2 regions of the Corynebacterium glutamicum ATCC 13032 genome follow, and region 1 is predicted to be linked to the other one. Evidence: riboswitches for the same ligand, from Rfam matches in the RefSeq annotation. Region 1 holds a riboswitch; the other holds the start of a gene.
What was found. Region 1 has a riboswitch for thiamine pyrophosphate ahead of CGL_RS10130 (thiamine phosphate synthase). Riboswitches for the same ligand answer to the same signal wherever they lie in the genome.
Positions count from the first base shown of each region.

Region 1 (4,814 bases):
CGATGAACAGCGCATCGTCGCCCTCAACACCGGTCAGTTGGACAACCTCCTCCTTCTCGGCATCACCCCAGTGGGCGTCGCCGCTGCAAAAAACTCTGACCTGATCCCACAGTTCCTCAAGGATCGCTTCGGTGCAGACATGGACTTGGACAGCATCGCCGACTGCGGTCTCCGCCAATCTCCAGACATCGAAGCCATCGCGAACCTCAACCCCACCCTGATCTGCGCAAACTCCCGCGCCGACGAAGAGGTCCTCAACAAACTCCGCACGATCGCCCCCGTGGTCACCGGCGAAGGTGGCGGTGAAAACTGGAAGCAAGACCTCCTCACCATCGCAGAGGCAGCAGGCCAGAAGGAAAAGGCTGAAACCCTCCTGAAATCATACGAGGACTCAGCAGCCGAAATCGCCGCAAACCAGCCTGCGAACCCACCAACCGTTTCCTTCCTGCGCACCAAAGATCAGGAATTCCAGATGTACGGCGCACAATCCATGGCCGGAACGGTTGCTGCCGATTGCGGTTACGCCCGCCCAGAAAACCAGCAGTTCACCGACACGGCAGGTCAAGACCTCTCCGCTGAGCTCATTGCCCAAGCTGATGCCGACTGGCTTTTCTACGGCATCAAAGAAGGCAACATCAACCCTGAAGACACCCCATTGTGGACTTCACTCAAAGCGGTTCAGTCCAACCAAGCAATCCCAGTTGACGGCGATTCCTGGTACCTCAACGCATCCCTCGTGTCGGCTGAAATCATCCTCCAAGGCCTCAAAGACAACGTCACCGTCTAAGCCGATTTAAGGGCCTCAAATTTCCGAATGGGCGTTCCCCTCATCATGACACCGAAGGGCCCTTAGAATCGATTCTATGAGGTCACTTTTTGTGGGCCCAAACTCAAATTTTAGTTTGCTCCAGAGGAAACCAGACAGGCGTGCCCATAGTTGTCGAAATCGACAAGTTTTGGCACGTGTATCCGGTTATCGGAGCCTCAAACCAAACAGGCGTGCCCAAATCCCCCAAATCACGGAAGTTTTGGCACCCCTGTTTGGTTTTTCCTTTTGGTCGCCCCGAAATGACCCCACCCAAGTCTTATCCGAGTTTCCTGCGGGATGAACGCGGGATAAATGCGGGATAAACCCCACAAAACCCCACAAAACCCACCCCAAGAAACAAAGAAACCCCCAACCAATCACTTAAAGTGACTGGTCAGGGGTCTGTTAAGTACTAGAAGCACCTAACAAACGCTAAATAATTAGCGCTTCTCCTTAATACGTGCAGCCTTGCCGCGCAGTTCGCGCAGGTAGTACAGCTTCGCACGACGAACGTCACCACGACGAATGACCTCGATCTTCTCGATGTTTGGGGAGTGTACTGGGAAGGTACGCTCAACACCGATGCCGAAGGAAACCTTACGTACGGTGAAGGTCTCGCGGATTCCGCCGCCCTGACGGCGAATGACAACACCCTTGAACAGCTGGGTACGGGTGGTGGTGCCTTCGATGACCTTGACGTGTACGTCGAGGGTGTCGCCGGCGCGGAATGCAGGAACGTCGTCGCGCAGGGATGCTGCGTCGATCTTATCCAGAATGTTCATATAAACAATCCTTTTACTAGTAGGGAAAGAGGACCCTGGCGGCACTTCCCCAGGTTTGGGGTGCTCGGCCGGTTCGTTTCCGTTTCAATTTTCGAGGCTGTCACGTTTGCCCAACGTGAGTTGGGGTTTGCACAGTCAACTGAAATATTCTTTCACATGTGCGCCTTGGTTTTCAAACTGGGGTCTGCTCCCCTCACTTGGGTGCACTAACCGTTGACAAATCTTGGTTGTCGGGCTTGACTGGTGGCGACTTACCCCACGGGTGCCCAATGCATTGGGCTGAGATTGCGCGCTGTTGCTGCGCGGGACCGTTCGAACCTGTCTGGTTAACACCAGCGAAGGAAGCGAGGATTGATTGTCCCGTGTTTGAAAATCGTTTTGACCTGCGTTGTTATGTTGTGACTGGTGCGGGCTCGGTGGATGAGGTTGTGCACACTGCGTCTGCTGCGGCTCGTGGTGGCGCGGGTGTGGTGCAGGTGCGTTCAAAGCCTATTTCGCCAGAAGCGATGAGGGAGTTGGCATCAAAGGTTGCGCTTGAGGTTGCGCGGTGCAGCCCAACAACGAGGGTGCTTATCGACGACCACCTCCACGTTGCTTCTTCCTTAATGCGCGAAGGACTCCCGATTCACGGTGTGCATCTTGGGCAGGATGATATGTCGGTGCTTGAGGCTCGTGAGTTGTTGGGGCCTGAGGCGATCATTGGGTTGACTACTGGAACCCTAGAACTTGTGGCGGCGGCGAATGAGCTGTCCGATGTGTTGGATTACATCGGTGCTGGGCCGTTTCGGAAGACTCCCACCAAGGATTCAGGTCGGCCACCGATTGGCCTTGCGGGTTATCCCCCTTTGGTGGAATTGTCCAAGGTGCCGATCGTTGCGATTGGTGATGTCACCCCTGCCGATGTGCGCGCTCTCAGCGCAACCGGTGTGGCTGGCGTTGCCATGGTGCGGGCTTTTTCTGAATCTGATGATCCACAGCAGGTCGCTGAAAATGTGGTGGCTAACTTTGAATTAGGAAGGCTCTCATGAAGAAGCATGCGATTATTATCGGCGGCGGAATCATTGGGTTGACCACCTGCTTTGAATTCCAGGAGGCTGGTTACCAAGTCACGTTGATTGATCCTGACCCAATTTCCGGTGCGACTCATCATGCCGGCGGAATGTTGGCCCCCACCGCGGAGGTGCAGTATCAGCAACATGATCTGATTTTGTTGATGAAGGAATCCGCTCGCCTATACCCAGACCTCCTCCAAAGAGTGTCTAAATACACTGACTTGCCCACTGGGTATCGCACTGATGGAACCCTTCTTATCGGTGCGGACCGCGCGGATGGCATGCATGTTGCGGAGTTGATTAAGTACATGCATTTGAAGGATTTGCCTGTCGATGTGTTGACTACTCGTCAGGCAAGGGCTGCGGAGCCAGCGTTGTCGCCGAGGATTTCTAAGGTGGTCAGCATTGATGGGGATCATCAGCTGTCGCCGCGTCTGTATGCCCGGGCGTTATTGGATGCCATTTTGCAACGCGGTGCGGAGCATATTGCCGACGCTGTGATCTCTATTGATGGCCACGATCCGTGTTTGACCGTGACGATGAATTCGGGGGTGAGGGTTGCGTCGAAAAGCGTTGTTGTTTTGGCGGCGGGCCTGGGCGCCGCAAGCATTCCCGGCTGGTTTGAGGGCGCGAACCCATTGCAGTTGAGGCCGGTGTACGGCGATATTGTGCGCGTGCGCGTGCCGGAGCGACTGCAGCCGATGGTCACCAAGGTGGTGCGCGGGTTTGTGGAAGATCGTCAGATTTATATCATTCCGCGTACCGATGGCACCCTCGCGATCGGCGCGACAAGCCGTGAGGATCACCCGCAACCTCGAACGGGCGCAGTGCATGATTTGCTACGCGATGCTATCCGTTTGATTCCGGGCATTGAAGAAACCGAATTTATCGAAGTCACCTGCGGCGCCCGCCCCGGCACCCCGGATGACCTGCCGTACCTGGGATGGGTTGGATCCAATGTGATTGCGTCCACAGGATATTTCCGCCATGGAATTTTGCTGTCAGCCCTTGGTGCACGCGCTGCCGTTGATATGGCAACCAACCAGCCACTGTTCCCCACTCTTGATGTGTGCGATCCGTTTCGCCACCAAATTTAAGGATTTTTCACAAGTGATTACCTACACCTTCAATGGCACATCTATGCGCTCTTCCGAATTGACCGTGGAGCAATTGGTCCACCAAGAAATCGGCCACGACACTGGAGTCGCCGTGGCAATCAACGCCGCGGTCGTACCCAGATCCCAGTGGTCACGCGCCATTTGTGACAACGATTCCGTAGAAGTTCTCACCGCAATTCAGGGAGGTTAAAATGCTGCATATTGCTGATAAAACTTTCGATTCCCACCTCATCATGGGCACCGGCGGAGCCACCTCTCAGGCGTTGCTGGAGGAATCCCTTGTCGCCAGTGGAACTCAATTGACCACCGTGGCGATGCGTCGACACCAAGCAACCACCTCTAGCGGAGAATCCATCTTTGCCATGCTGCGCCGCCTCGAGATCGCCCTTCTCCCCAATACTGCAGGCTGCCGCACTGCCCGCGACGCCGTCCTCACTGCACAATTGGCTCGGGAAGCCCTCGATACCAACTGGGTGAAAGTGGAGGTCATCGCCGATGAACACACATTGCTGCCCGACACCGTTGAGCTTCTTGATGCCTGCGAACTCCTCGTCCACGACGGCTTCACCGTTCTGGCTTACACCTCTGACGATCCCATCACTGCCAGCCGACTAGAAGACTGTGGCGTTGCAGCTGTCATGCCATTGGGCTCCCCGATCGGAACCGGCCTGGGCATTCTCAACCCGCACAACATTGAACTGATTTGCAGCCGCGCGAGCGTACCCGTGATCCTCGACGCCGGTGTAGGCACTGCCTCTGATGCCACACTCGCAATGGAACTCGGCTGCGACGGCGTCCTTCTGGCCTCCGCTATCAACCGCGCCCAAAATCCCGTCGCGATGGCCGAATCCATGTTCCACGCCGTTGAAGCCGGAAGATTAGCCGCCCAAGCAGGCCGGATCCCGCAACGCCAACATGCGGTGGCCTCATCAAGTTTTGAAGGTTTGGCATCCTGGGCGGAGCAGGTGCTTTAACATGGCGCAGCTTCCCACATCTGAGCTTCACCGCACGGCCCGCCAACTCGCGCTCCCCGGATATGGTATTGAGCAGCAGG
Region 1 covers NC_003450.3:2,148,383-2,153,196, forward strand. Annotated here, with positions in the region: gene CGL_RS10120 (iron-siderophore ABC transporter substrate-binding protein) at 1-787, shown strand, start outside; gene rplS (50S ribosomal protein L19) at 1,249-1,590, opposite strand; TPP riboswitch at 1,839-1,952, shown strand; gene CGL_RS10130 (thiamine phosphate synthase) at 1,953-2,618, shown strand; gene thiO (glycine oxidase ThiO) at 2,615-3,739, shown strand; gene thiS (sulfur carrier protein ThiS) at 3,753-3,950, shown strand; gene CGL_RS10145 (thiazole synthase) at 3,952-4,734, shown strand; gene CGL_RS10150 (ThiF family adenylyltransferase) at 4,736-4,814, shown strand, end outside.

Region 2 (4,814 bases), 1.0 Mb from region 1:
CACCTCAATGTGGTGATCGCCCAGCGCTGCGATGAAATCAGGATCATGGGTTACCGACACAATGCTGATTCCGTTGTCTGTTAATTCACGCAACATCGTCACCAGCTCTGTGAAGGTCTCGGGATCTTGGCCAAACGTAGGCTCATCCAAAATGAGAAGTTTCGGTGCTGCCACCAAGGCTGTCGCCACAGATAGGCGGCGCTTTTCTCCACCACTCAAGGTAAACGGATTGGCGTTTTCCAAGTGGCGGAGGCGCAAACGATCAAGCAGCTCCTCGATGCGCTCGCTTGCATCGACTTTCATGATTTTCGGCCCAATTTCTAGCTCATCACGCACAGTGCGCGCCACAAATTGGTGCTCTGGATCCTGAAAGACAGTGCCAATACGTGCAGCTAGATCAGCTGAACGCCACTTGTGCGGGGGCGTGTTAAGGCCGCCGCGCACCGTGTCAGAGAGTTCCAGCTGCCCACTTTTCGGCGGAAGCAATCCACCCATGGTCAGCGCAAGTGTGGATTTTCCAGCGCCATTCGGCCCGGTGATCACCGTCGAGGCGCCTTCCGGCACCTCAAAACTACGCAGGCCGCCCCAGGTGCACAGCAAATCATTCGCCCACAAGATCGGTTTGCTTGTCGACGGCTGCGCCCCAGGCAACTGGCCCACCTTGATCAACTCTGCAGGTTGGACATCTTCGCCGTCAGTAATACTGATGATCCGGTCAATGATGTTGACCCACAGCTCATGGCGGTGTTCCACCACGATGAGTGTTGCTCCAGTTTCCTGAACAACGCGATCCACTGCTGCGACCACATCTTTTTGGCCTTGAGGATCAAGGTTTGCGGTGGGTTCATCAAGCAGAATCAGACGAGCACCCATGGCGATCACACCGGCAAGAGCGAGGCGTTGTTTTTGGCCACCGGAAAGATATTTCGTGGGGTGGCTCAGTGGTAGATCCAAGCCCACCAATTCAAGTGCTCGTTCCACCCGTGGCCAGATTTCCTCGCGCGGAATTTGGAGGTTTTCGCAGCCAAACGCCACATCATCGCCGATGCGGGAGGCGATGACTTGGGAATCTGGATCTTGGAGAACCAAACCGATGGAGGGGGCGTCGACAAGCAATTCGCCCGTAGAAACGCCCTCATCAGAACCGCCTAAAACGCCAGCGAGCGCGGCGAGTAGCGTGGATTTTCCGGCGCCGGAAGCGCCGGTGAGCAGGATGCGTTCACCAGGTGCGATCTCGAAGTTGATGTCTTTGAGCGCGGGGTTTTCCCGGGAAGCATGGCGGTAGCCAAAGTTGCGCGCAACAACGCGCGTTCCAAGTGCGGTGGTCATTTATACCTCGCGGCCAGCGGCGAAACGATCAAGTGCACCAGTCCTCGCCAACGCGCGGACCAGGTACCAGCTGAGCAGGCCGGCAAGGATCGCACCGGAAATAAGGACAGTGGTGGAATAGATGATGTTGAAGGACATCGTCTTTGCGAGGTTTCCGTAGAAGAACATTTCCAGGAAAATTGCGCCGCCACCTGCGCCCATACCTGCAAGCATGGTGGTGGGCAGGCTGTAGCGACGGTAGAGGAACAGCGCGAAGATGATTTCAGCGCCGATTCCCTGCGCCAAGCCGGAGTAAATGGTGGAGATACCAAACTGTGAAGCAAGCGCTGCAGAGACACATGCGGCCACTACTTCAACGAAAATTGCGGCACCCGGCTTGCGGATAACCAACCCACCGAGCACACCACCGAGCAGCCAAATACCAATGGCGATGCCGCCAAGGCCTGGTGTGAGTGCGTGAAATGCGGTGGTCCAGGCGTAGCCGATGGAATTCCACACGATGAAAATCAATCCGCAGGCGACACCCAAAACGGATGCGATGACGATGTCAATAACACGCCAGGAAGACTTTGGTTGATTAGTTTTTTGCATGGCAGGACTAGCCATATTTTTCCTCCCTATCGCCGGCATTATCCGGATCAGGTTCGACGGTCGTGGCTATGCCAGATCTCAGCCCGGATTTTCACCGAGCACCCGTGTCTATGAAATTTAAGTACGCGTTCACAGTAGCTTAAACCAATTGGAAATCCTAGAAACTGACCTAGATTAATACATAACCACCCCAACCCCTGACACACACCCCTAATTACACCCTGGCAGCATGAGCTGAAACGCTTTTCCGCTGGCTGTGACTTCAACCTCAGAAAATGCCTGGTTCGCAAGGCGAACAGGTTGTCACGGAATGCACTTTCACTTACATTGAGTCCCAAATCACTGTGAGGTGCACCATTTAATGGACTTCACCTCCAGTGGGTCAATGAAAGGAGTTCCCCATGAACCACGTACCAGTGGCAATTATTGGCGCAGGACCAGCAGGACTAACCCTCGCCCACCTCCTCCACCTTCAAGGTGTGGAATCAATCGTCTTTGAATCCCGCACCCGCAAGGACGTCGAAGAAACCGTCCGAGCAGGCATCCTGGAACAAGGCACCCTGAATCTGATGCGCGAAACCGGAGTCGGCGCACGCATGGAAGCAGAAGCCGATCACGATGAAGCAATCGACATCTCCATCAACAATGAGCGCACCCGCATTCCGCTGACCGAACTCACCGGCCACAAGGTTGCGATCTACCCGCAGCACGAATACCTCAAAGATTTCATTGCCAAGCGCATCGAAGATGGCGGCGAACTCCTTTTCACCACCACTGTTGATTCCGTAGAAAACTACGAAGGCGACCTCGCCAAGGTGACCTACACCGAAGCCGATGGTTCCTCCACCACCATCACCGCCGACTACGTCATCGCAGCTGACGGCTCCAACTCCCCTTACCGCAAGCTGATCACCGAAGACGGTGGCGTGCGCGCCCGCCATGAATACCCTTACGCATGGTTCGGCATTTTGGTGGAAGCACCAAAAACCCAAAAGGAACTCATCTACGCAACCCACCCTGAGGGCTTTGCGCTGATCTCCACCCGTACCGATGAAATCCAGCGCTACTACCTGCAGTGCAACCCTGACGACACCCCAGACATGTGGCCCGATGACCGCATTTGGGAACAGCTGCACCTGCGTGCGGACTCCCCTGGCATCACCGTGTCTGAAGGGCGCATCTTTGACAAGGCCGTGCTGCGTTTCCGCTCCGCGGTCACCGAACCAATGCAAAAGGGACGCCTCTTCCTTGCTGGCGATGCTGCACACACCGTGCCGCCAACCGGAGCTAAGGGCCTCAACTTGGCTGTTGCCGATGTCTCAGTACTCGCGCCAGCACTGGTTCGTGCCCTGAAGAAGAAGGACACCGGCTTGCTCGATAGCTACACCTCCCTGGCAGTCCCCCGCATCTGGAAAGCACAGCACTTCTCCTACTGGATGAGCTCCATGCTCCACGCAGTACCCGGCGAAGATCACTTTGCCACCCAGCGCCGATTCGCTGAATTGCGCTCCGTCCTAGAATCCCAATCCGGCCAACGCTACCTCGCAGAGCAGTACGTTGGGCGCGACCTACCACGCTTCGAGGTATAAACGCTCGTGTCAACGACCACCCCAACCCGCGCAACCAAAAGTGTCGGAACAGTTCTCGCACTCCTGTGGTTCGCAATTGTCCTCGACGGCTTTGACCTAGTCGTCCTGGGTGCAACAATCCCGTCCATGCTGGAGGATCCCGCGTGGGATCTCACTGCTGGACAGGCCACACAGATTTCCACCATCGGCCTCGTCGGCATGACCATTGGCGCACTGACCATCGGTTTCTTAACGGACCGTCTGGGTCGACGCCGTGTCATGCTGTTCTCTGTGGCAGTATTTTCTGTATTCACTCTCCTGCTGGCATTCACCACCAACGTCCAGCTCTTCAGCCTGTGGCGTTTCCTCGCAGGTGTTGGCCTTGGTGGAGCACTCCCCACCGCAATTGCCATGGTGACCGAGTTCCGCCCCGGCACCAAAGCGGGCTCTGCATCCACCACCTTGATGACCGGCTACCACGTCGGCGCAGTAGCAACCGCCTTCCTTGGCCTCTTCCTTATCGACGGCTTTGGTTGGCACTCCATGTTCATCGCAGGTGCCGTACCAGGACTGATCCTGCTACCACTGCTGTACTTCTTCCTTCCAGAATCCCCGCAGTACCTCAAAATCTCCGGCAAGTTGGATGAGGCGCAGGCAGTTGCAGCATCTTATGGACTTTCCCTGGATGATGATCTTGATCGCGAACACGAAGAAGAACTCGGCGAGTCCTCCTCACTTTCCTCCCTGTTCAAGCCCTCGTTCCGCCGCAACACCCTGGCGATTTGGGGCACCTCATTCATGGGACTCCTCCTGGTCTACGGCCTGAACACATGGCTGCCACAAATCATGCGCCAAGCAGACTACGACATGGGTAACTCGCTTGGATTCCTCATGGTGCTCAACATCGGCGCAGTGATCGGCCTTTATATTGCAGGGCGAATTGCCGATAAGAACTCCCCTCGCAAAACAGCACTCGTATGGTTCGTGTTCTCTGCATTTTCCCTCGCGTTGCTTGCTGTCCGGATGCCACTGATCGGTCTGTATGGCATCGTGCTGCTCACCGGCATCTTTGTGTTCAGCTCCCAGGTACTCATCTACGCCTTCGTTGGTGAGAATCACCCTGCCAAGATGCGCGCAACCGCCATGGGATTCTCCGCAGGAATTGGTCGCCTCGGCGCCATCTCTGGCCCGTTGCTTGGTGGTCTGCTTGTCAGTGCCAACCTTGCTTACCCATGGGGCTTCTTCGCTTTCGCTGGCGTCGGTCTGCTGGGCGCGCTGATTTTCTCCGCATCGAAGACTCTGAGGCATCGCGAGAACGCTTAAGTT
Region 2 covers NC_003450.3:1,123,528-1,128,341, reverse strand. Annotated here, with positions in the region: gene CGL_RS05385 (ABC transporter ATP-binding protein) at 1-1,329, opposite strand, end outside; gene CGL_RS05380 (ECF transporter S component) at 1,330-1,935, opposite strand; TPP riboswitch at 1,927-2,036, opposite strand; gene CGL_RS05375 (4-hydroxybenzoate 3-monooxygenase) at 2,322-3,509, shown strand; gene CGL_RS05370 (MFS transporter) at 3,516-4,811, shown strand.
Region 2: it holds a riboswitch for thiamine pyrophosphate, as region 1 does, so the genes downstream of both, CGL_RS05380 (ECF transporter S component) here and CGL_RS10130 (thiamine phosphate synthase) in region 1, are expected to answer to the same signal.